Regions from separate parts of the Micromonospora sp. NPDC047730 genome, predicted to be linked through region 2. Evidence: riboswitches for the same ligand, from Rfam matches in the RefSeq annotation. Region 2 holds a riboswitch; the other holds the start of a gene.
The links. Region 2 has a riboswitch for S-adenosylmethionine ahead of ACGF5G_RS19745 (aminotransferase class V-fold PLP-dependent enzyme). Riboswitches for the same ligand answer to the same signal wherever they lie in the genome.

Region 1 (11,768 bases), on a different contig from region 2:
CGGCGCCGAGGCCGGCCCGCAGCAGGGTCCGACGGTCCAGTTCGGAGTGGTCGAGGTGCATGGCATCTCCTGTGCGGCCGGGTCGGGGGTGGGAAGGGGGTGCGTGAAAGGAAACTCCAGTGGCCGCCTGTGTTGTGGAAGATATTGCCCAGGCCGCCGCCGCTGGTCAATAAGGAGTCGACCGGTCGTCCGGGTGACCGCCCGTGCCGAGGTCGAGGATCACGGGCAGCGACGCGCAGGTGGCCGTGGGTCGTCGGGTTCCGACAACGGAGGCTTCGGCCGGTGAACGAGCCGGCTGCCCGGACCGACGACAGCGCGGACCGTCAGGAGGCGTCACCAGGCAGCGTAGACCGGTACGGGCGGATCCGCGGCGCGAACCGGCGTCCGACGATCCTCCGAGAAGGACGGTCCGCCGACGGTCGGGTGATCGGGCCGCACCGAGCGGGGGGCTACCGCACAGCGGCGTGCCCGCGATACTCGTTCGGCACCGGACCGCGTGCATTCACGGAAGATGCGCCTCAGCCGGCCGCATGCCCGTTGTCCCAGTTCCCGGCGGCGCCGGTGGTGCTCCTCGGTGGGGACGTCGCGGCGGGTCAGAGCACCTGGGAGAGGAAGCGGCGCAGCCGGGGGTGCTCCGCCCCCTCGAAGATCGCGGCCGGTTCGCCGGCCTCCAGCACCACGCCGCGATCCATGAACGCGACGGTGTCGGCGACCTCGCGGGCGAAGCCCATCTCGTGGGTGACCACCACCATCGTCATGCCGCCGGCGGACAGCTCGGCCATCAGCCCCAGCACCCCCTTGACCAGCTCCGGGTCCAGAGCCGAGGTCGCCTCGTCGAAGAGCATCACCTGCGGCCGCAACGCCAGCGCGCGGGCGATCGCGACCCGCTGCTGCTGCCCGCCCGACAGGTGCGCCGGCCGGGCGTCGGCCTTGGCCGCGAGCCCCACCAGCTCCAGGTGGTCGCGGGCGACCGCCGCCGCCTCGTCCTCACCAAGCTTCCTGATCCGGCGCAGCGCGAGGGTGATGTTGCGCAGCACGCTCATGTGCGGGAAGAGGTTGAACTGCTGGAAGACCATGCCGACCCGCTGCCGCAGGGCATCCGGGTCGTCGCCCAGCACGCTGCGCCCGTCGAGCAGCACGTCGCCCCGATCGGGCTCGATGAGCCGGTTGATGGTGCGCAGAAGCGTGGACTTGCCCGAGCCGGACGGGCCGATCACGCAGGCCGTCGCGCCCCGCGCGACGTCCAGGTCCACGCCGCGCAGCACCCGGTGCGACCCGAAGGCCAGGTGCACGTCGCGGACGCTCAGGCTCACCGAGGTCGTCGTGTCGATGCTCATCGCTGGTTTCCTCCCGCCGCCCCCGGCAGCGCCAGGTCGAGGTCGTCTTCGGCGTCGGCGGGCGCGGCGGCCTGCCGGCCGTGCCGCAGCCGCCGGTCGATCCAGTTCACGACGTGGGTCAGCGGCACGGTCAGCGCCAGGTAGAACAGGCCGGCCAGCAGCAGCGCCGACTGGTTGCCGGTGTTCGCCGCGTAGTCCTGCCCGATCCGGAACAGCTCCCGCTGGCTGGCCAGCAGGCCGAGGAAGTAGACCAGGCTGGAGTCCTTGATCAGCGCGATCAGCTGGTTCACCCAGGCCGGCAGCACCCGGCGGATGCCCTGCGGCACGATCACCAGGCGCATCGCCTCGCCCCAGGACAGGCCCAGCGCCCGGGCCCCCTCCAGCTGGGCGGCCTCCACCGACTGGATGCCGGAGCGGAAGATCTCGCCGATGTAGGCCGCCGCGATCAGCGACAGCGCCAGGATGCCCAGGGGATACGGGTTGGGGCCCCACACCTCCATGCCCAGCGGCGCCAGACCGACGCCGATGAGCAGGATGGTCGCCGCGGCCGGCAGGCCGCGGAAAACGTCGGTGTAGACCCGCGCCGGCCAGCGCAACCATCGGGTACGCGAGATGCCGGCGACGGCCAGCCCCATGCCCAGCACCGAGCCGAGCAGGGCGGCGGAGATCGCGAGGATCAGCGTGTTGGGCAGCCCGACCGTCAGCATCTCGGGCAGCGCCTCGCGCATGGAGTCCCAGTCGAAGAAGGTCTCCCACAGGGTGCTCAACGGATCCATCGTGTTCTCCTACCGTCCCGCTCGCTCGTCGTCCGTACGTGTCAGGAGGCGGCCGAGGCCGACGGCACCGGGACGGTGCCGCTGCCCGGCTTGAAGTCGGCGGGGATCGGGCGGCCCGGGTAGTACTGGGCCTGCAGGCGGCTCCACGTGCCGTCGGCGATCACCTCGTCGAGGCCCTTGTTCAGCGCCTCGCGCAGCTTGTCGTTGCCCTTGGCGAACGCGTACGCCGTCGGGGCCGGGCTGAGCAGCTTCCCCGCCACCTTGATCTTGCCGTTGCTGTCGGCGGCCGACTTGTCGCCGATCTCGGCGGGGGCGATCCAGGCGTCGGCGGTGCCGGCCTTGAGCTGGTTGATCGCGCCGTTGTAGTCGGGCACCCGGACCGGGTCGAGGCCCTCGCCGGTCGCGTAGTCGTCCTGGACGGTGCCCTGCACGACCACGACCCGCTTGCCGGCGAGCTGGTCGAAACCGGTGATCGACGAATTGGCCGGCACGTCGAGCCCGAAGTGGCCGAAATCGTAGCCGTTGCCGAAGTCGACGGTCTTCTTGCGGGCCTCGGTGATGGTGATCGAGGAGCTGCCGACGTCGAACTTGCGGTTGTTGACCTGCGAGAGCAGCGCGGAGAAGTCCGTCCCGACGAACTCGACCTTCAGGCCGACCTTCGCGGCGACCGCGGTGAGCAGGTCGTTGTCGAAGCCGGTGAACTTGCCGTCCTTGAGGTAGACGTTCGGCGGGGCGTCCGTGAGCGTGCCGGTGCGCAGCACACCCGGCTGGAGCAGGTTGTACGGGTTGTCGGTCGCCTCGGACGCGTCGTCGCCGCAGGCGGTCAGAGCGGTGGCGGCGAGGACGGCGGCGACGCCGAGGGCGGCGGCGCGGGTGAGGGCGGGAAGGAATCGCACAGGTGTCTCCGAAAGGGGTCTCCGACGGCGGGCACGGGCGTGCGTCGCCGGCGGTGCGCCCGGTGGGCGTACCGCTGGGGTGGTCCTGGGAAGGGGGTCTGGTGCGTGGCTAGCGCGGGTCGCCGGGGCGACACGAGGCGCTGCAGACCCGCATCATGTCGACGTGGCGGCGCCGGGTCAGGGGCGGCGTCGGGGCCGCGGCGGGGACCGTCGGTACGCAGATGCGGAAGGACATGGCTCTCCTCGGTCGTTGCTGACCTGGGAACCAGGCCACGCTTGCACCGGAGCTGCTCCGGTGCCTGGTCTTCACCCGGGGCACCCCTGCGCGGACGAGGGTTGCCGGCCAGCGAGCCGGGGCTTGACGCTGGCGCTCATGACCTGCCGACGAGGCTAGCAGCCCCCCGTGGTGGCGCGTCCAGCCGCTATGACCACCCTCACGTGGCGCCGCCCGGCGCGAGCGGAGACGCTGCCGACCAGGCGGCGAATTGAGGCTGACCCCGACGCCGAGCCCGGTAGCGAACCCACGCCGAACCCGGGGCCGAACCGGCGGGCTCCGGTCACTCCTCGATCGCGCCGCCCACGTGCCGCGGGTGCTACCGGACGGTGTAGCCGGGGGTCGGTGGCGCGGCGGGCGAGGTGGTCGGCGAACCCGGTCTGCTCGCGCAGCGTCTTCGAAGAACTTCGCCTTGAGTCCAGCAGAAACGGACACGGTCCTCGCAACTCCCAGAAGGTCTGGGTGTTGCGAGGACCGCTAGATCCCGAGGTTCAGCCGGGGTCCCGGTGTAGGGGTGCGCTGGTGGCGCCGTTGCCGCTAGAGCGTCAGCGTCCAGGTGTTGAGGTAGCCGGTGTCGCCGGAGGCGGCGTCCTGCACCCGCAGCTTCCAGGTGCCGTTACGGGCCTCGGAGGAGAGGTTGACGGTGTAGGTCTGGTTGATGTTGTCGGTCGAGCCGCCGGTGCGGTTGTGCAGGGTGTAGGCGGTGCCGTCGGGGGCGATGAGGGTGACGACGAGGTCACCGATGTAGGTGTGGACGATGTTCACGGCGACGGTGCTTGCGGTGGAGGCGTTGCCGGAGCAGCCGCTGATGGTGATCGAGCTTTCCACCGTGGTGTTGTCGCCGATGCTGACGTCGGTGCCGTTCGTGCCGGTGCAGCCCGGGGGCGTCCCGCCGACCAGGTTGAGCGTCCAGGTGTTGAGGTAGCCGGTGTCGCCGGAGGCGGCGTCCTGCACCCGCAGCTTCCAGGTGCCGTTGGCGGCCTCGCTGGAGAGGTTGACGGTGTAGGTCTGGTTGATGTTGTCGGTCGAGCCGCCGCTGCGGTTGTGCAGGGTGTAGGCGGTGCCGTCGGGGGCGACGAGGCTGACGACGAGGTCACCGATGTAGGTGTGGACGATGTTCACGGCGACGGTGCTTGCGGTGGAGGCGTTGCCGGAGCAGCCGCTGATGGTGATCGAGCTTTCCACCGTGGTGTTGTCGCCGATGCTGACGTCGGTGCCGTTGGTCTGCGAGCAGCCGGGCGGCCCGTTGACCGTCAACGTGTACGACGCGGTCTGGGTGGTGACCGTGCCGGTGCCGGTGACGGTCACCGGGTAGGTGCCCGGCGCGGTGGTGCCGGTGGTGGAGATGGTCATCGTGGCGGAGTTGCCGGAGGTGACCGACGCCGGGCTGAAGCTCGCCGTGGCCCCGGCGGGCAGGCCGTTGGCGGAGAACGTCACGTTCTGCGCGCTGCCGACCGTGGTGGTGGTGCCGACGGTCGCGGTGACCGAGCTGCCCGGGTTGACCGTTCCGGAGGTGGGCGACACCGACATGGCGAAGTCCTGCGTCGGCGTGCTGATGTTGCCGACGTAGAGCAGCTTGTTCGGTGAGCCGGTGCCCGGGTTGGTGACCTTGCCGTTGGTCGCGTCGTTGACGAGCTTGTCGCGGACCTGCTGCGGGGTGTACGACGGGTTGGCGGCGAGGACCAGCGCGGCCGCGCCGGCCACGTGCGGGGTGGCCATCGACGTGCCGCTGATGGTGTTGGTGGCGCTGTCGCCGGTGTGCCACGCCGAGGTGATCGACGAGCCCGGGGCGAAGATGTCCAGGCAGGTGCCGATGTTGGAGTAGTCCGCCCGGGCGTCGGTGCTGGTGGTCGCCCCCACGGTGATCGCGTTGGGGGTGCTGGCCGGCGAGACGCCGCAGGCGTCGGCGGAGTAGTCGTTGCCGGCCGCGATGGCGTAGCTGACGCCGTCGGCGATGGAGGCCGTCACCGCGTCGTTGACGGCCTGGTCCTTCCCGCCGCCGAGGCTCATGTTGGCCACCGCCAGCTCGCCGGGGTCGTGGTCGCCGGTGACCCAGTCGATGCCCGCGATCACCCCGGCGTACGTGCCGCTGCCCCCACAGTCGAGGACCCGGACGCCGACCAGGGTGGCGTTCTTGGCCATGCCGTACGCGGTGCCGCCCACAGTGCCCGCGACGTGGGTGCCGTGGCCGTTGCAGTCGTCGGCCGCGCCGCCGTCGACCGAGTCGAAACCGGTGACCGCGCGGCCACCGAAGTCGCTGTGCGAGAACCGGATGCCGGTGTCGATGATGTACGCCCGGACGCCGGAGCCGCCGTTCGGGTAGGTGTAGGAGTTGTTCAACGGCAGGTCGCGCTGGTCACTGCGGTCCAGGCCCCACGACGGGGTGGGGCTCTGCGTACCGGAGATCCGCACGACGTGGTTCTGCTGGACGTACTTCACCGACGGGTCGGCGGCCAACCGCCGGGCCTGCGCGGCGGACATCCGGGCCTCAAACCCGCGCACCGTGTGCTGGAAGGTCCGGGCGACGGTGCCGTCGTGCCGACTGGCCAGGGCGCGGGCGTTGCCCGTGACCTCGGCCCGGGTCACCGCGGTGTCCTTGAACACCACGATGTACGAGCCGGAGACCGCGGTGGCGCCGCCGGCCTGGAGGATCTGCCCCTCGGCGGGAGCGGCGGTCGCTGGGGTGCCGAACGCCACCGCGGCGGTGACCGCGGCTGTTGCGACGCCCAGACGCCAGTGGCGCCTGGACAGGCGGGGGAGTGTCATCGGTCGTCCCTCTCCTGACGCCGGATCCCGTGCGGGGGGTGGTGCGGAGATCCGGGAATGTCGATCTGGTCGGAGGTGATGCTAGACGGCGATGCATTCGAATGTATAGATGAAAGAATTTCCGCGTTTCCTGCTGATTCCACGCGGATGTGAAGGACTTGCCGTGCCGACACGCCTGTTTTTTCGTCATCGGTCGAGGACGGCGTCCCACTCGTCGAGTAGCGGCCGGGAGTCCACGTGTCGATCCCGGTCGCCGACGCTCCTGCCGGATTGTCGGCCGTGGTGTCGCGCCGCGGCGGTCACCGCTGCGGCACGCCCGGCGGCGGCTCCGGCCCGAAGTGCACCCCCGCGATCGGGCCGCCCGGCGGCAGGAGGATCTCGAGCATCCGCTGCCGCCCGTCCGGCCCCGGGTCCCGGATGAACCAGAGGTGGTACTGCGATCCGGCCGGGATGTTCTCGAAGTCCCCGAGCGCGTCGCGCAGGTACTGCCGGGCCGTCGCCTGCTGCTCCGCGGCGGTCTGGAGGTGGATCGCGTCGGACTTCAGCTCGAGGAAGCACGGCACGTCGCCGGCCATCCAGTGCCCGTCCAGGTTGGACCGGCCGGTCAGCCAGGTGCCGATCCGCGCGCCGAGGAACCACATCGTCTGCTGCAGGACGGGCAGCGGACCGAGGAAGACGTGCTCGGCGAGCCGGCCGCGCATGCGGTTGGCGACGATGGTCAGATCCGGCACGCGGATCTGCCCGTCGACCATCATCTTCTCGAACGAGTCGACGAGCGCGATCCTGGTCTGCGGCCGGTACGCGTCGAACTCGCCGGCCTCGGCGACCTCGACGACCTGCAGGCAGTCGGTCATCGCCCGGCGCTGGTCCGGGGTGAGCGCGGGAAAGTCCCGGGCCACCTCGTCGGCCAGGACCCGCCAACTGGGGTGGGCCCGGTCGACGCCCAGGTTCTCCGGCGTGATCTTGCGGCGCGGCGGGCGCAGCGGGGGAGCGAGTGCCAGTTCCCGGCGCAACTGCTGGCTGGTCAGCGACATCAGCCGGGCGACGAGCGCCGGGCGGTCACCCGCCGGGGCCTGCTCCAGCAGGGTGCCCGCCCGGCCGAGCCCGTCGTCGACCTGCGCCGTGCCGAGCCGCTTGCGCAGCCGCAGCACCAGCAGCGGACCCCACTGCCGCCCGAACGCGATCGACGCGGGATGCGACGCGAGCCCGTACAGGGCGGTCGAGCGGGACTGGACGGCGCCGACGCCGGCCAGGTCCGGGTGTGCGAGCAGACGCAGGAACGACTCCCGTCCCCTGGCCGCCTGCGCGAGGATCTTCGCCACCTTGTCGGGGCCGAAGGCGGCCTGGAGGCGCTCCAGGCCCAGGGTCGCCGCGCCGGGCAGCACCACCGGCTCGGGTGCTGGCCCGGGCCGCATGCTCGCCTCGGGCACGTGGACCAGCCGCTCCGGCGTCGCGGCCCGCGCCGGCAGGTCGCCCTCGGGCAGCAGGAGCAGGCGCCGGCCGCCGGAGCCGGACACGAGCACGGCGTCGGGGAGGTCGGTGGGCCGCCGGGTGCCGGGCGGGTAGGCGGCGTCGAGCACCGGCCGGGCGTCGTCGCTGAAGACCACCAGGCCCGGCAGCAGGCCCTCGAAGGTCGGTACGGCGTCCGGCCAGGTCAGCGAGGCGCTGATCCCGGCCTCGGCGAGGCGCAGCTCGATCTCGCCCTTGGCGGCGGTGAGCCGGAGCAGCGCCGCGTCGCGTTCCGCCCCGGGCGGCAGCCCGTCGACGAGGGCGACCAGCCCGTTCCAGGCCTGTGCCGCGCGGGCCGCCCACGCCCGGAACTGTTCCGGGCCGGCCGTGCCGTTGCGGACGGCCTCGAAGTCCTGGGCGACCTGCGCGCGCTCGGCCTCCAGCTCCTGCAGCCGCCGCTCGCCGTCGACGGTGAGCGCCCCGCGGGCCGCGCCGAGCCGGTCGAGGAACGACCTCGCCATCAGCCCGCCGACCATGACGGCGCCCGTGGTGGCGGCCTGCTGCACCGCGGCCACCACGCTGTCCCGCAGGCTGCGCAGCTCCCCGGTGCGGATCAGGTGCTGCGCCTCGCCGAACCCGAAGGTGGTGATCTGCTCGACCACGAGCCGGGCGACCTGCTCGGCCCGGTCACCGGACCGGGCCACCGCCTTGAAGATGTCCCCGGAGCCGCAGAGCACGACACGGACGACGGCGGCCTGCAGCGCCTGCCACGCGAGGTCCTCCTGGAACGACGTCGCCGTGATGGACTCCGGCCCCAGCAGCAGCTCGGACGCGCCACGGGCGACGAGCGTCTCCCACATCAGCCGGGTGGCGACCACGCCCGCCGAGACGGCGATCGAGCCGAGCACCGTGCCGCTGCCGACGACGGTCTCCAGCACCGCGCCGGCGGCGGCGCCGGCCGCCCCTGCGGTGATCGCCGTGGCGACGCCGATCGCCACTCCGGCCGCGATCGCCTTGACGGTCTTCTGCAGTTCGATGGTGTCGGCGATGTCGTCGAGGTCGGCCTTGAACCCGGGTCGGCCGGTGACGGTGGCCAGCACCGCGACGGCGAGCCGGTGCCGCTCCGCCGCCTCGACGTACGCGCCGTCCTTGTGCAGCAGGAAGCTCTGCTCCACATGGGTGAGGGCCGACGCGAGTTCGACGACGTACCCGTCCACCCGTTCCGTCGCCGCGCTGGGCAGCACCGGTTGGTCGGCGAGCCACGACAGCCGTTCCCGGGTGGTCAGGATCTGCACCGCCAGGCTGATGGTGCGCAACTTCTGGCTGAACCGCACATACGGCTGCAGGTAGTCGCGGAACGAGTAGGCGCGTACCGCGTACAGCTCGGCCAGCAGGCGGCGGCGCAGGAACCACTCCTGCCCGGGGGCGGTCATGGCGACGCCGGTCTCGGCGTCCGCGGCCCGTCCGGGAAGGGCGTCGTCCTCCCGTTCCGCCCGCAGGGCGACGAGGTCGGTGACCTGGTCGGCGAGCTGCCCGATCACGGCCTCCAGACCCATGCGGTCGGTCAGGTAGAGCAGCGGCATCGTCGTCGAGAACTCCCCGACCAACCGGTCGCCCTCGTTCTGCCGGGCCTCGATCCGGTGCGGCGGCGCGGCGTCGAGCGCCTCGGTGATCGCGGCGCAGTACGCCTCGCGGGCCTTGTGGAGGTAGCCGCGCAGCCGTGGCTCGAACGGGGGGAGGTACTGGCCGGGCCGGGCGAGGTCGGCCAGTTGGCGCAGGGCCGGGCCGAGCGCCACGGTCACCGCCCAGGCCATCTCCACGCCCCGGACCCGGCGCGCCATCGCCCGGGCGGTGGGCGCCGGCGCGCCGGCCGCCGGGTTCAGCATGGCCCACAGCCGGCGGCGCGCCGGCTTCAGCTCCCGCGCGTACGGGACGAGGTCGTCGACGGCGTCGAGCAGCTCCGCGAGCAACAGGTCGTGCGGCACGCGGCTGGTCGGGCTCTGGGTGACGGCCACCGGGTCCGGCCGCCGCGTGCCCACGGTCGCCAGGACGGCCCCGCGTACGCCCTCTTCGCTCAAGCTCTGGGTCATGAACTCCCCCGCCCCGCCGGCGTGGCGACCACGCCACACCATGGACACTCCGGTCATCGATTGCGCGCCCCGGGTCGTCGGCACGACCAGGCGGTTCGGTACGGGCGCGGGACCGGGGCGACCCGGTTCCGCACCGTGAATCAGTAGGTGACGCGTACGCCCATCTCGGCCCAGGTGAGCCGGCCGACGATGCCGTCGTCGGTGAGCCCGCGCATCCGCTGGTACCAGCGGACCCCCGCCTCGGTCTTCGCGTCGAAGCGGGTGCCCGGCGGCCCGCACCGCCGCGCGCCGACGAACCGCTTGACGTACGCCACGTCCTCGCCGGTGCTGCCGACGCGGACGGTGCGCGAGCCCGGGGCCCGGCCTGCCGGCTGCGGCGCCGGTGGCCTGGTGGCGGTGCGGAGAGCGGTCAGGGTCTTCGGTCCGACGACGGCGTCGACCGTCAGCTTCTTCGACTTCTGGAAGGTCCGGACCCAGGCGGTGGTCTTCGGCCCGAACACGCCGTCGGCGGTGAGGCGGGCGCCCAACCGGTTGACGAGGGTCTGCAACTCCCGCACGTCGCTGCCCTTGCAGCCCGCCCGCAGGACCCGGTCGCCGAGCTTGGCGGCCCGGGCCGTGGCGACGCCCCACGGGCGCAGGCTGTCCTCCAGGGCCCGGGCGTGGCTGACGCTGACGTGCAGGTGCTTGGTGTGCGGGTTGGATCCGGTGTAGCGCGCGGGCCGGAAGTCGCGGGTACGGCTCCAGATCAGCCGGTTGTAGATCACGTACTGGGTGGACGGGTGCTCGATGCAGTGCCGGACGACCAGCAACGGGTCGATCCCGTCGATGTCGAAGTCCGCCGCGTTGACCGAGCGGTCGTCGGCGTCCGGGTTGTGGTCGGACTTGCGGGCCTGGTGGGCCGCGTCGCCGATCCAGCCGTCGGAGGCCTTGTCCCGGTGCGGCCAGCGGGTGTTGATCTCCTCACGCAGCACGCGCAGCGTCGGGGCCAGGTGCACGCCCATCGTCACTCCTCCTCTGCCAGCGCCGCGAGCAGGTCGTAGTCGACGGCGTCGCCGATCAGCTGCTCCGGGTCGTCGTCCTCCTCGAACGTGGCCACCAGGTACTCGGCGTCGATGCTGGCGGTGTCCACCAGTGGTCCCCCCTCTTCCGAATCGTCACCCTGCCGGCCGGATCAGGGCGGCCCGGCCGCGTCGCGCCTCGCGGTGTGCGGCACGGGCGTCGCCGCCCCGGGTCGACGGCGGGTGACTGACGTTCTCGTGGGCAACCTTCGGGATCGCGGCGGCGGGCCGGCAAGGGGAGAGTCGCCTATTGGCATCACGACTGACCGACCGGTCGGTCACCGCCGCCGGACGACGGTCGACGGTCGTCGAACGTGTCCACTCCGGCCAGGTATTCCAGTGGCCGGGGACGCGTTTGACTGATCGATCGGTCAGCCGCCGGCCGACCGAGTCGTCGACCCGGTTGGCCGGGCGGGGGAGCCGCGTGCCGCAACGGGCGAACGCGGTCTGACGCTTCGGACCGTCTCGGCGACGGCACGGTCGGCAACGTCCGAAGGGCGACAGAGTTTCGGGGTCGGTCCTCCGTAGCCTCCGGGAACTCCCGCGCCGAATCCACCGAGGAGGGCGGGAACCGAGGGGGGACGATGGGGTGGGTGGGCCCATGATCAACGTTGACGGCATTCCCGCCGAGGTCGAGGACCTCGGCATCGCGCTCGGGCTGCTCGCCCCCTCCGGTGGCGGCGTCCGGCTGGTCGAGGAGTTCTTCGCCGACCCGTGGACGCGGGTAGGCAAGCTGGTCGCCAGCGACGTCCAGCGCGCCGCGCTGGTGCGCGCGATCGAGGTGCTGCTGCCCTCGGCCCGGCCGCGCTTCGCGACCGAGGCGGCCGGCCGGCCCGACCGGGTCGCCCGGCACGTGCCGCTGCTGGAGCAGGGCGGCAAAGGTCAGGTCTACCTGGTCGTCGAGCGCGCCGGGCCGGCGGCGTCCGCCCCGCTGACCCTGGCGATCGAGGCCGAGGCCGGGCCGGTCGCCGGCGGCCCCGCCGTCACCGCGCGGCTCGACCTGCTCGTGGCGTCCGCCGGCACCGTCACCGCCGTCGCCGCCAGCAGGGAACACCCGATCCGGCTGCGCGCCCGGGCGCCCCTCGGCGACACCGGCGCCAGCGTGGAGGCGGCCGTCCTGCT
Region 2 (11,768 bases):
GTACCGGGTGATGGCCTCGGACGTGGTCGACCGGGCCGCCCACCGGCTCGGCGCCGTACGCCCCTCGCGTACCGCCGACCTGCCGCTGCTGGGTGCGGACGGCTACCCGGCGATGTGGCGGGGCCGGGCGGACCTGGCCCGCCGGCACGGGATGCCGGTCGGGGTGGTCGAGCACCTGCTGGAGCGCTACGGCACCCTCACCGTGGAGCTGCTCGCGCTGGTCGACGCCGACCCGCTGCTCGCCTCCCCGCTGGCCGGTGCCCCGGAATACCTCGCGGCCGAGGTGACGTACGCGGCCCGGGCGGAGGGGGCGCTGCACCTGGAGGACGTGCTCACCCGGCGGACCCGGATCTCCATCGAGACCGCGCACCGCGGCCTGGAGTCGGCCGGGCACGCCGCCGAGCTGATGGGCGCGGTGCTCGGTTGGGACGAGGCCACCCGGGCCCGTGAGGTGGAGCACTACCGGGCCAGGGTGGAGGCGGAACGCCAGTCCCAGCTGATGCCCGACGACGCCACGGCGGACGCCGCCCGGCTCGGCGCGCCCGACGTCCGGGGCTTCGCGGCCGACCGCGGCTCGGACGACGATCCCGTCGAACTACCGTCGTCGTCCCGCTGACCGTTCCCCCACCCCAACCTTCGACGGCCGACCGCGGTGTCCCGCCGCCCCGCGCGGCGCCCCGCCACGCCTGGCGGCTACCGCCGCGCGTCGGCCCCGGCAGGGGCCGGTCAGAGGGTGAGTCAGACCGGCGGGGTGACCCGCTCCCACATCTTCACCGTCAGAGGACCTTGCCGGGGTTGAGCAGGCCGGTCGGGTCGAGCGCGGCCTTGATCGCCTGGTGCACGGCGACGCCCACCGGGCCGATCTCGCGGGCCAGCCAGTCCCGCTTGAGCAGGCCCACGCCGTGCTCGCCGGTGCAGGTGCCGCCCAGCTCCAGGCCGAGTCGCATGATCTCGTCGAAGGCGCGCCGGCCGCGCTCCAGGCTCGCCGGGTCGGCCCGGTCCACCACGATGTTCGGGTGCATGTTGCCGTCGCCGGCGTGACCGACGACGCCGATCGGCACGTCGCACTCCGCCGCGATCCGGGCCACCCCGTCCAGCAGCGCCGCCAGCGCGCCCCGGGGCACCGCCACGTCGTCGATGACCAGGCCGCCGTTGCCACCCGGGTAGGCGTCCGCGGCGAACTTCTCCATGGCCGGGTGCGCGAGCCGGCGGGCCTGCAACAGGGCGGCCGCCTCCACGGCGTCGGTGGCCGCGTACACCTCGTCGGCGCCGGCTGCCTCGCAGACCGCGGCCAGCCCGGCCAGGTCGTCGGCCGCCCGGGCGCCGGTGTCGGCGGCGGCCAGCAGCAGCGCCTGCGCGTCCGTCCGCAGGCCCATCGGCCGGTACGCCTCGATCGCCCGCAGGTGGGTCTGGTCCAGCAGTTCCAGCAGGCTGGGGGAGAGGCCCCGGGCGGCGATCTCGGCGACGGCCGCGCCGGCCGCGGCGGTGGACGGGAAGACCGCCACCATGGTCAGCGACTCCGCCGGGGCGGGACGCAGCGCGACGGTCACCTCGGTGATCACGCCCAGGGTGCCCTCGGAGCCGACGAAGAGCCGGGTGAGGTCGTACCCGGCGACGCCCTTGGCCGTGCGCCGGCCGGTGCGCAGCACCTCGCCGGAGGCGAGCACCACCTCCAGGCCGAGGACGTACTCGGTGGTGACGCCGTACTTGACGCAGCACATGCCGCCCGCGTTGGTGGCGACGTTGCCGCCGATGGTGGAGGACTCCCACGAGCCGGGGTCGGGCGGGTACCACAGCCCCTGCTTCGCCACCGCGGCGGCGAGCGTCGCGTTCACCACGCCGGGCTGCACCACGGCGATCCGGCTCACCGGGTCGATCTCCAGGATGGCGTCCATCGCGACCGTACTGAGCACCACCGCGCCGTCGACCGCGTTGGCCGCGCCGGCCAGCCCGGTCCGCGCCCCCTGCGGGACCACCGGCACGCCGTGCCGGGCGGCCGCCCGCAGCACGGCGGAGACCTGGGCGGTGTTGCGGGGACGAACGACCACCAGGGGCGTGCCGGCGGCGCAGAGATCCGCCTCGTCCCGTTCGTGCATCCGGAGCAGGTCCGGGTCGGTCAGCACGGCGTCGTCGCCGAGCGCCGCCCGCAGGTCGTCGAGGAGAGGGGGTCCGGCCATGCCGCCGAGGCTACGGTCGGCCGCACGCGACCGACAACCGGCCCTCGCACCGGGTAGTTTGGCCGGCATGCTCTACCTGGACCGGCCCGCCTGGCCGTGGCGGGGGCGGCTCTGGTCCCACCTGATCAGCGACGTCTCCCACGCGGAGCTGCACGCCTTCGCCGAGGCGCTGGGGGTGCCCCGCCGGGGTTTCGACCGGGACCACTACGACATTCCCGCCGAGCGGTTCGCCGCGGCGGTCTGGCTGGGTGCCCGGGTGGTGCCGAGCCGGGAGCTCGTGCGCCTGCTCCGGCAGGCCGGCCTGCGCCGACCGAAGCACCTGACCCGCCCCCGCACCCCCGCCGCCCACCCCTCCGGCGATCTTGCAGTTCCGGCCCTGTCTATGCGGTGATTCACGGCTTTCGCCCGTGCCGAAACTGCAAGATCGCGGAGGCCGAGGGTGGGGGCCGGGGGTGGGGGCCGAGGGTGGGGGCCGGGAGTCAGTGGAGGGTGGCCAGTTCGCGGGTGAGGTTGGCGCGGGCCCGGGCTTCCCAGCGGGTGGCCAGCGGCGGCAGCCGGAACAGGGCCGGCAGGGCGAGCAGCCCGGCGAGCACCCGGGCGCGGCCGGCCCGGAAGACCGGGTCGGGCACGTGCGCGTACTCCCGGCGGATCGCGGCGGCGTAGTGGTCGTACGCCCCGGGTGGCGCGGCCAGGACGGCGAGGTCGGCGTCGCAGAGCAGCGCGCCGTCGGCGTCGCCCGGGTCGACGGCGTGCCCGGCGGTGAGCAGGACCAGCCGGCGGACCTCGGCCACGGCGTCGGCCGGCAGCCCCGACCGGGTGAGCAGGGCGTCGGCGAGCGCCGCGCTGTCCCGCTCGTTGGCGTCGCCCTCGGCGCGCGGGTCGTAGACCGCGTCGTGGCACCAGGCCGCGAGGCGCACCAGGTCCGGCCGCGCGGCGGACGACGCGTGCGCGTCGACCACGTCGAGGACGACGGTCAGGTGGGCGACCGTGTGGTGGTGCCGGTGCGGTTCCCGCCAGCGCCCCAGCAGCTCCGCCCCGGCGCGGTCCCGCTGCGCCGGGTCGGTCGCCCCGGCGCCCCGGGCCGCCGCCCGCCACCGGTCGAGAAGGTCGGCCATGCGGCCGAGTCTGCCGCACCGCCGCCGACACGGAGGATTCACCCGCCCCGGTACGGGTAGTCCCCGCCATGGCCGTGGCCCGGGACCGTCGACTCTCGCTGGTGCGGCGCGCCATCCGACGCGACGGCGGAACGGACATCGACGCGGCCCGCATCGCCGACGCGATGGAGAAGCTGCGGCACCGCGGCAGGGCGACCCTGCACGACCGGCTGCACCGGGTGCGGATGGCGTGGGGCCTGGCCGTGCAGGCCGGCCTCGCCGCCGGCCTGTCCTGGTGGGCGGCGCACAATCTGCTGGGCAACCCGGAGCCGGTGTTCGCGCCGATCTCCGCGGTCGGCACCCTCGCCGCCTCGGTCGGCCAGCGGCTCCGCCGCACGGTCGAGCTGATCGTGGGGGTCGCGGTCGGCGTTGCCGTCGGCGACTTCCTCATCTACCTGGTCGGCGCCGGGGCGTGGCAGCTCGGCCTCGTGGTGACCGGGTCGATCGTGCTGACCATCTTCGCCGGCGCCAGCGTCTCCATCGTCATCCAGGCGGCGGCCACGGCCGTGCTGATCGTCACGCTGAGCCCGAAGACCGCGAACCTGGAGATCCCCCGGTTCGTCGACGCGTTCGTCGGCGGCGGGATCGCGTTGCTGGTCACCTCGGTCCTGCTGCCGCTCAATCCGCTCCGCGTGATCAACCGGGCCGCCCGGCCGGCGCTCGACCTGCTCGCCGCCCAGCTCGACGGCGCCGCCGACGCCCTCCGCCAACGGGACCGCGACAAGGCCCAACAAGCCCTGGACCGGCTGCGCAACAACCAGGAGGAGCTGTCCACCTTCACCGAGGCGATCGAGGGGGCGAAGGAGACCGCCGTCCTCTCGCCGGCCCGGTGGCACCGGCGGGACGAACTCACCCACTACGCCGAGGCCGCCGACCCGATCGACCGGGCGATGCGCAACGCCGGCACGCTGATCCGGCGCGCGGTCACCCTGATCGAGGACGAGGAGCCCGTGCCGGAGCCGATGCCGGATGCGGCGGCCCACCTCGCCGAGTCGGTACGCCTGCTCAAGCACGAGTTCGCCGTCGGCGAGGAGCCGGAGAAGGCACGGGAGCGGGCGCTGCGCGCGGTCAGCGAGGCCGGCCGGGCGTACGCCGCGGGGGTGGGCTTCTCCGGCAGCGTGGTGATCGCGCAGGTGCGCACCACGGCCAGCGACCTGCTGGTGGCCTCCGGGATCAGCCAGGAGGAGGCGAACCGCCTGGTCCGGGAGTCCTTCGGCGACCAGGACACCCCGAGCGGCCAGGCCGAGCCGGCCGCCGCCCCGAAGCCGCCCACCGCCCCGCCGGTCGGCTGACCCGCCGCCCCGCGGGCCAGCCGTGCGGCGGCGGTCGTTCAGGCCGCCGCGGCGAGGGCGGCGAGCAGCCGGTCCACGTGTTCCGCCGTGCTGCCCAGGCCGACGCTCGCGCGCAGGGCGGTCGGCGGCAGGTCCCGCCGGCCGCTGCGCGCCGCCGCCTCGGCGAGCAGTCGCCGGGCCAGCGGGTGGGCGCAGAAGAGGCCGTCGCGCACCCCGATGTCGTGGTTGCCGGCCAGGTCCGCCGCCACGTCCGCCGAGTCCCGGCCGGCCACCACGAACGACACGATGCCCACCCGCGGCGCGTCCGGCCCGAAGGTGCGCAGCTCCACCACGTGCGGCAGGGCCGCCAGGCCGCGGCGCAGCCGGGCCAGCAGGGCCTGCTCGGCGTCGTGCAGCGCCGCCCGGTCGGCCCCGGCCAGGGCGCCGCAGACCGCCGCGAGGGCGACCGCGCCGAGCAGGTTCGGCGTGCCCGCCTCGTGCCGGGCCGGTCCGGTCGCCCAGCGTACGTCGTGGGTGGCCGCGCCGACGTGACCGGTGGCGCCCCCGCCGGCCAGGTACGGCGGCGCGGCGTCCAGCCAGTCCGCCCGCCCGACGAGCACGCCCGCGCCGAACGGCGCGTACAGCTTGTGGCCGGAGACCGCGAGGTAGTCGACGTCGAGGGCGGCGATGTCCACCGGCGCGTGCGGGGCGAGCTGCGCGGCGTCCACGGCGATCCGGGCCCCGTGCCGCCGGGCCACCCGGGCCAGCTCCGCCACCGGCCAGCGCTCGCCGGTCACGTTGCTCGCCCCGGTCACCGCGACGAGCACGGGCGGGTGGCGGTCGGCGCCGGGGCCGCCCCCCGCGCCCGGCCTGCGCAGCTCGGTGAGGGCGGCGTCCAGCGCCCGGACCGCCTCGGCCGGCTCCCGCGGCACCGGCAGCCGGACCGATCCGCGCGGCCAGGGCAGCAGGTTCGCGTGGTGCTCCCCGCCGAAGGTCACCACCGTGGTGCCGGCGGGCAGCACCCGGGCCAGCAGGTTCAGCGCGTCCGTGGTGTTGCGGGTGAAGAGCACGTGGTCGCCGGCGCGGGCGCCGAAGAAGTCGCCGACGGTCTGCCGGGCGCGCTCGTAGGCGAGGGTGCAGCGCCGTGACAGGGCCCCCGCGCCGCGATGCACGCTGGCGTACCAGGGGAGCAGCTCGGCCACCGCGTCGGCGGCGGCCCGCGCGCACGGCGCGGTGGCCGCGTAGTCCAGGTTGACCTGGCCCGGCACGCCGAGCACGTCGAGCGGCCCGGCGGCCGCGGGCGGCGGCGCGGTCCGCGTCGGGTGCGGAGCGGGCGGGGGTACGAGGGTGACGGTCATCGGCCGACCTCCGGGTCCGGGGACCCCGGGTGGGCACACCGGGCGGGGTCCGCGCTTGCCCGGCACGCGAATCGGGCCGGGCCCGGTCATCACCCGGGGCACCCCACCGCGAACCTCGACGAGGGTTGCCGGCCAGCAAGCCGGGGCTTGACGCTGGCGCTCGTGACCTGCCAGCAGCATAGCGCGCGGATGCGCCCGGTCCAGCCGGCCGGGGGTGACTACGCTGACCGCATGGCCGACACCCCGCCCGGCGCACCCCTGCCGCCGTCGCCGACCGTGCCCGCCGTCCCGCCGTCGGGCGCGGCCGCTCCCCGGATGCCGCTGCGCCGGCTGGGCTGGCGGCGGGCCCTGGTGCTGGCCGGGGTCGTCCTGCTGATCGCCGCCTGCGCGGTGTTCATGGTCTTCACGCTCGGCGAGAGCCTCGGCGTGCAGGCGCTGCTGATCGGCCTGGTCGCGGCGATCCTCCCGGTTCCGGTGCTGGTGGGCTGTTTCCTCTGGCTCGACCGGTACGAACCGGAACCGCTGAAATACCTGATCTTCTGCTTCGCCTGGGGCGCGTTCGTCTCGACCGCCGCCTCGCTGACCGTCAACGAGTTCTCGTCCGGGCTCTTCGACGACTGGGGGCTGCCGACCGCGCTGACGGCGGTGCTGGTCGCGCCGTTCATCGAGGAGCTCACCAAGGCGCTCGGGCCGATCCTGCTGCTGATCTTCCGCCGCCGGGAGATCTCCGGGATCACCGACGCCCTGGTCTACTGCGGGCTCTCCGCGATCGGGTTCGCCATGGTGGAGAACATCCTCTACCTGGGCGGCTACGGCTACGCCACCGGCGTCGAACGGTACGGCCCGGCGACCGGCACGCAGCAGGTCATCGCGATCTTCATCGTCCGGATCCTGCTCTTCGGCTTCGCCCACCCGCTGTTCACCTCGATGACCGGGGTCGGGCTGGGCATTGCCGCCCGCACCGCCGACCGGCGCGTCCGGGTGCTCGCCCCGATCGCCGGCCTGCTGCTGGCGATGATGCTGCACGGCCTGTGGAACCTGCTGCCCACGCTCACCCAGGCCACCGGCGAGGCGCTGATCATGCTGTACGGCTTCATCGGCGTGATGGTGCCGATCTTCTTCGGCATGGTCGGGCTGGCCGTGTGGCTGCGGGCCTGGGAGGGGCGGCTCACCGAACGCACCCTGCCGGACTACGTCCGGGCCGGCTGGCTGACCCCGCCGGAGGTGGCGGCGCTGAGCAGCCTGGGGCGACGGCACGCGGCCCGGGTGTGGGCCAAGCGGGTGGCCGGGGACGCCGGCGTGCGGGCCATGCGCGGCTACCAGTTCGCGGCGACCCGGCTGGCGCTGCTGCGCGACGGCGCGCTGCGCGGCCTGGACCGCAGGCCGGCGGACCGGGAACGGACGGCGCGGGAGGAACGGGAGCTGCTGGAGGCGATCGCCGCGTACCGGTCGTTCTTCGTGGGGAGGGATCCGCAGGCGCCAACCGGGATCTGGGACGGGCACCGCTACCACCTGCGGTTCCCGGACGGCTCGCAGCGGCCGGTCGAGGCGCCGGACGAGCCGGTGGTGCCGATCCCGGTGGTGCTCGCCCCGCCGCCCCCGGCCTTCCCCGCCGGCTACGGGGCCCCTGGTTACGGCCCGCCCGGCTGGCCCGGCGCGCGACCCGCGGGTCCCTGGCCGCCCGGTCACCACTGACTCCGGTCCCTGGCCGCCCGGCCACCACTGCCCCGGTCCCCGGCCGGCGGTCACCGCTGAGGCGGCGCCCCGGGTCGCCCCGTGGTGGTCCGGGTCGTCAGGTCATCAGGCTGGTGAGGAAGTCGCCGAGGCCCTGCGCCATCGCCATCAGCCCCGCCCCGATCGCCTTGAACATCTCCGCCGCGCCCTCCGGCCGGAACGCCATGAAGTAGATCAGGAACGCGACGCTTCCCCAGAGCAGCAGCTTCTTTACGAATACCGGCATCGTCCCTCCCCAGGGCCGGTGGTGCGGCTGGCTTCCCGGCCGGGAGCGCCGCAAACGACACCGGCACCCGCAGCCACGCGCGGCGGGGCGGGCGGGGAGGGCTCAGAGGTAGAGGCCGGTGGAGTCGTTCTCCACGCGCTCGGCGGCCACGGCATGCACGTCGCGCTCGCGCAGCAGCACGTACCCGCGACCGTGCAGCTCGACCTCGGAGCGGTCGTCCGGGTCGAACAGGACCCGGTCGCCCGAGACGATGGCGCGGACGTTCGGCCCCACCCCGACAGCGGTGGCCCAGGCGAGCCGCTTGCCCACGGCGGCGGTCGCCGGGATCACGATGCCGGCGGTGGAGCGGCGCTCACCCTCGCTCCCCTCCATCCGCACCAGCACGCGGTCGTGCAGCAGGCGGATCGGCAGGCCGGAGTCGAGATTCTTGTCGGCGGTCACGCCGGAAACGCTACCGTGTCCCGGTCGGGCGGCCGTGAGCGGTTACGCGCCGGGGGCGGGGGGCACCGGGTGGCGGAACTGCCCTACGGTGGCGTGGTCGGACGTATCCTGTCCGCCCACCGGGGCGGGCACGGCCAGGTTCTGAAGCCAGGAGGTGCGCTTGAGCCGCTTCGAGCGGGTACGCGGACGGCTCCGTCGCGCGTACGAGTCGGGCCGGAAATCGGTGCGCCCCCGTCGTACGGACCCGGTCGAGGCTCCCGAGTCGGCCGGGGTGGCCTCGCCGGCGTCCCCCGGGCCGGTGGCGGCGCCGTCGGCGACCGTGGTCGGGGCGGAGCCGCCCGCAGCGATGCACACCTCCACCTCCAGCCGGGACGACGCCGACGTGCCGCGCGGGCTGCGGATCGCCGCCGCCTGGTCGTGGCGGTTGATCGTGATCGGCATCGTCGCCTGGGCGCTGCTGAAGATCGTCGGCACCATCAAGATCGTGGTGATCCCGCTGGCGGTCGCGCTGCTGCTCTCGGCGCTGCTCGCGCCGGCCGTCGGCTGGTTGCTGCGGGCGCGCTTCCCCCGCTCGCTGGCGACCGCGGTGGTGCTGGTCGGCGGCCTGGCCACGGTGATCGGCACGCTGACCCTGGTGGTGAACGAGTTCATCCAGGGCGTGCCGGAGCTGAGCAAGAAGTCGTCGGAGGGCGTCCGGCAGATCCAGGACTGGCTCAAGACGGGCCCGCTGCACCTCTCCGACGGCCAGCTCGACCGCTACATCGAAGAGGGCCAGAAGTGGGTCAACGACAACACCGAGAAGCTCACCAGCGGCGCCCTCTCCACGGCCACGACGCTGGCCGAGGTGCTGACCGGCACGCTGCTGGTGCTCTTCGCCACCTTCTTCTTCCTGCGTGACGGCAGCCGGATCTGGCGCTTCCTGGTCCGGCTGCTGCCGGTGGCCGCCCGCTGGAAGGTCGACGACGCCGGCCGGGCCTCCTGGTCGACCCTGGTCGCCTACGTACGCGCGACCGTGCTGGTCGCCTTCATCGACGCGGTCGGCATCGGCATCTTCCTGGTCGTCTTCGACATCCCGTTCGCCTTCCCGCTCGCCGCGCTGGTCTTCCTCGGGGCGTTCATCCCGATCGTCGGGGCGACCCTGTCGGGCGTCGTCGCGGTCCTGGTCGCGCTGGTCGACAGCGGCCTGGTGACCGCGTTGATCATTCTCGGCGTGGTGATCGGGGTGCAGCAGGTGGAGGGGCACGTGCTCCAGCCGTTGATCATGGGGCGCGCGGTGGCCATCCACCCGCTCGCGGTGATCATCGGGATCGCGGCCGGCGTGGTGCTCGCCGGGATCACCGGCGCGCTCGTCTCGGTGCCGCTGATCGCCGTGCTGAACACGGCCGTCCGCCGGCTCGCCGCCCGCACCGTCCCGGACACCCCGCCCGACGCCGTCGTCGTCGCCTCCAAGGCCCCCTGACCCGCCTGGGCGGGTCAGACCTTGGCGAGGCGTTCGAGGGCGCCGCGGGCGACCTCCGGCCGGGTGGTGTACCAGAACGGCGGCAGCGAGCGGCGCAGGAAGGCTCCGTAGCCCCGCGCGGTCTCCAGCCGCGAGTCGAGCACCGCGACCACGCCCTTGTCGCCGGTCGACCGGATCAGCCGCCCCACCCCCTGCGCCAGCCGGACCGCGGCGATCGGCACGCTCACCGCGGCGAAACCGGATCCGCCGTTGGCGTCGACCGCGGCGGCCCGGGCCGCCGCGAGCGGCTCGTCCGGCCGGGGGAAGGGCAGCCGGTCGATGACCACCAGTTGGCAGGAGTCGCCGGGCACGTCGACGCCCTGCCACAGCGACATCACCCCGAACAGGCAGCTCGCCTTCTCCTCCCGGAACCGGCGTACCAGCAGCGGCAGCGCCTCCTCGCCCTGGAGCAGGACGGGCAGGTCGGTCCGCGCGCGCAGCAGCTCCGCCGCCTGCTGCGCGGCCCGTCGCGAGGAGAAGAGGCCGAGCGTACGCCCGCCGAGCGCGGTGACCAGCGCGAGCAGTTCCTCGCCGGCCGCGTCGGGCAGCCCGGAGACGCTGGGCCGGGGCAGGTGCGCGGCGACGTAGAGGATGCCCTGCCGCGCGTAGTCGAACGGCGAGCCGACGTCGAGCGAGCGCCACCCGGGCCCCGACGTCGCCGGCAGCCCGGGCGTGCCGGTCGCAGGACCAGGCGGCTCGCTCCCCGCCGACCCGGCGCGTCCGGTCGCCTCGCCGCCACCCGTGGCCCCGACCGGGCCGGCCCCGGCGGCCGATGTGACCCCGGCGCGCCCCGCCGGGTCGGTGCGGCCGGCGGAGCGGGCGGCGAGGGCCGCGGCGGCCGGTGACGGCGGGTCGGCCGGGGGCGCCTCCAGCCCGAGCGCCCGGGCCACCGTGTCGAACCGGCCGCCGAGCGTCAGGGTCGCCGAGGTGGCGACCACCGTGCGCTCGTCGTACAGGTGGGTGGCGAGGGTGCCGGCGACCGACAGCGGCGCGACCACCAGCGCCCGGCGGCCGGTGTTGTCGTTCTTCTCCACCCAGGCCACGTCGTGGTCGGCCTCCTCCAACAGTCGCTGGGCGGTGGCGGAGAGCTCGTCGAGCACCGCCTTGGCCTGTTGCTTGCGCACCGGATCGGGGTCGTCGGCCTTGATCTCGCCGATGCCGTCGAGCGCCGCCCGGGTGGCCGCGTCGAGCAGGGTGCACGCCTCGCGCAGCGCGGCCGGCAAGCCGGAGGTGATCCGCCCGGCCGGCGCCTCCGCCAGCCCGACCGCCAGGGCGTCGCCGGCCGCGGTGAGCGACTCGGCGGTCTCCGGGCGCAGCAGTGGGCGGGCCCGCTTCGCGGAGCGGTCGATCAGCTCCGGCACCAGCTCGGCCTGGGCGGCCGAGGAGACGCGGTCGGCCAGCTCGTGCGCCTCGTCCACGATGAGCAGCTTGTGCGGCGGCACGATGTGCCGGCCGGCGAGCATGTCCACGGCCAGCAGGCTGTGGTTGGTGACGACGATGTCGGCCTCGCGGGCCCGGGCGCGGGAGGCCTCGGCGAAGCACTCCGCGCCGAACGGGCAGCGGGCCGCGCCGACGCACTCCCGGGCCGGCATGGAGACCAACCGCCACGCCTGGTCGTCGACGCCCGGGTCCAGCTCGTCCCGGTCGCCGGTGTCGGTCTTCTCCGCCCAGTCGCGCAGCCGCTGGATCTGCTTGCCGAGCCGCCCCGCCTCGCCGAGCCACTTCGTGCCGCCGGCGGGGCGCGCCGCCGGGGCGTCGAAGAGCGTGTCCTCCGGCTCGTCCTCCGTGGAGTTGTCCAGCCGGGCCAGGCAGAGGTAGTGGTGCCGCCCCTTGAGCACGGCGAAGGTGGGCCGGCGGCCGAGCACCGGCTCCACGGCGTCGGCGAGCCGGGGCAGGTCGTGGTCGACCA

Region 1: linked by a shared signal. The riboswitch ahead of ACGF5G_RS18390 (ABC transporter substrate-binding protein) and the one ahead of ACGF5G_RS19745 (aminotransferase class V-fold PLP-dependent enzyme) in region 2 are both predicted to bind S-adenosylmethionine.

What each region holds. Positions count from the first base shown of each region.
Region 1 is NZ_JBIDCU010000007.1:153,025-164,792, reverse strand. Features, by position in the region: gene ACGF5G_RS18405 (peptidoglycan-binding protein) at 1-61, opposite strand, end outside; gene ACGF5G_RS18400 (amino acid ABC transporter ATP-binding protein) at 594-1,337, opposite strand; gene ACGF5G_RS18395 (amino acid ABC transporter permease) at 1,334-2,113, opposite strand; gene ACGF5G_RS18390 (ABC transporter substrate-binding protein) at 2,155-3,009, opposite strand; SAM riboswitch class IV at 3,277-3,388, opposite strand; gene ACGF5G_RS18385 (proprotein convertase P-domain-containing protein) at 3,821-6,049, opposite strand; gene ACGF5G_RS18380 (hypothetical protein) at 6,349-9,588, opposite strand; gene ACGF5G_RS18375 (peptidoglycan-binding protein) at 9,729-10,589, opposite strand; gene ACGF5G_RS18370 (hypothetical protein) at 10,592-10,717, opposite strand; gene ACGF5G_RS18365 (DUF6603 domain-containing protein) at 11,248-11,768, shown strand, end outside.
Region 2 is NZ_JBIDCU010000008.1:104,272-116,039, forward strand. Features, by position in the region: gene ACGF5G_RS19720 (glycerol-3-phosphate dehydrogenase/oxidase) at 1-616, shown strand, start outside; gene ACGF5G_RS19725 (FAD-binding oxidoreductase) at 777-2,177, opposite strand; gene ACGF5G_RS19730 (DUF4031 domain-containing protein) at 2,245-2,568, shown strand; gene ACGF5G_RS19735 (metal-dependent phosphohydrolase) at 2,657-3,292, opposite strand; gene ACGF5G_RS19740 (aromatic acid exporter family protein) at 3,367-4,623, shown strand; gene ACGF5G_RS19745 (aminotransferase class V-fold PLP-dependent enzyme) at 4,662-5,960, opposite strand; SAM riboswitch class IV at 6,007-6,128, opposite strand; gene ACGF5G_RS19750 (PrsW family intramembrane metalloprotease) at 6,192-7,655, shown strand; gene ACGF5G_RS19755 (hypothetical protein) at 7,753-7,920, opposite strand; gene ACGF5G_RS19760 (co-chaperone GroES) at 8,023-8,361, opposite strand; gene ACGF5G_RS19765 (AI-2E family transporter) at 8,522-9,820, shown strand; gene ACGF5G_RS19770 (ATP-dependent DNA helicase) at 9,835-11,768, opposite strand, start outside.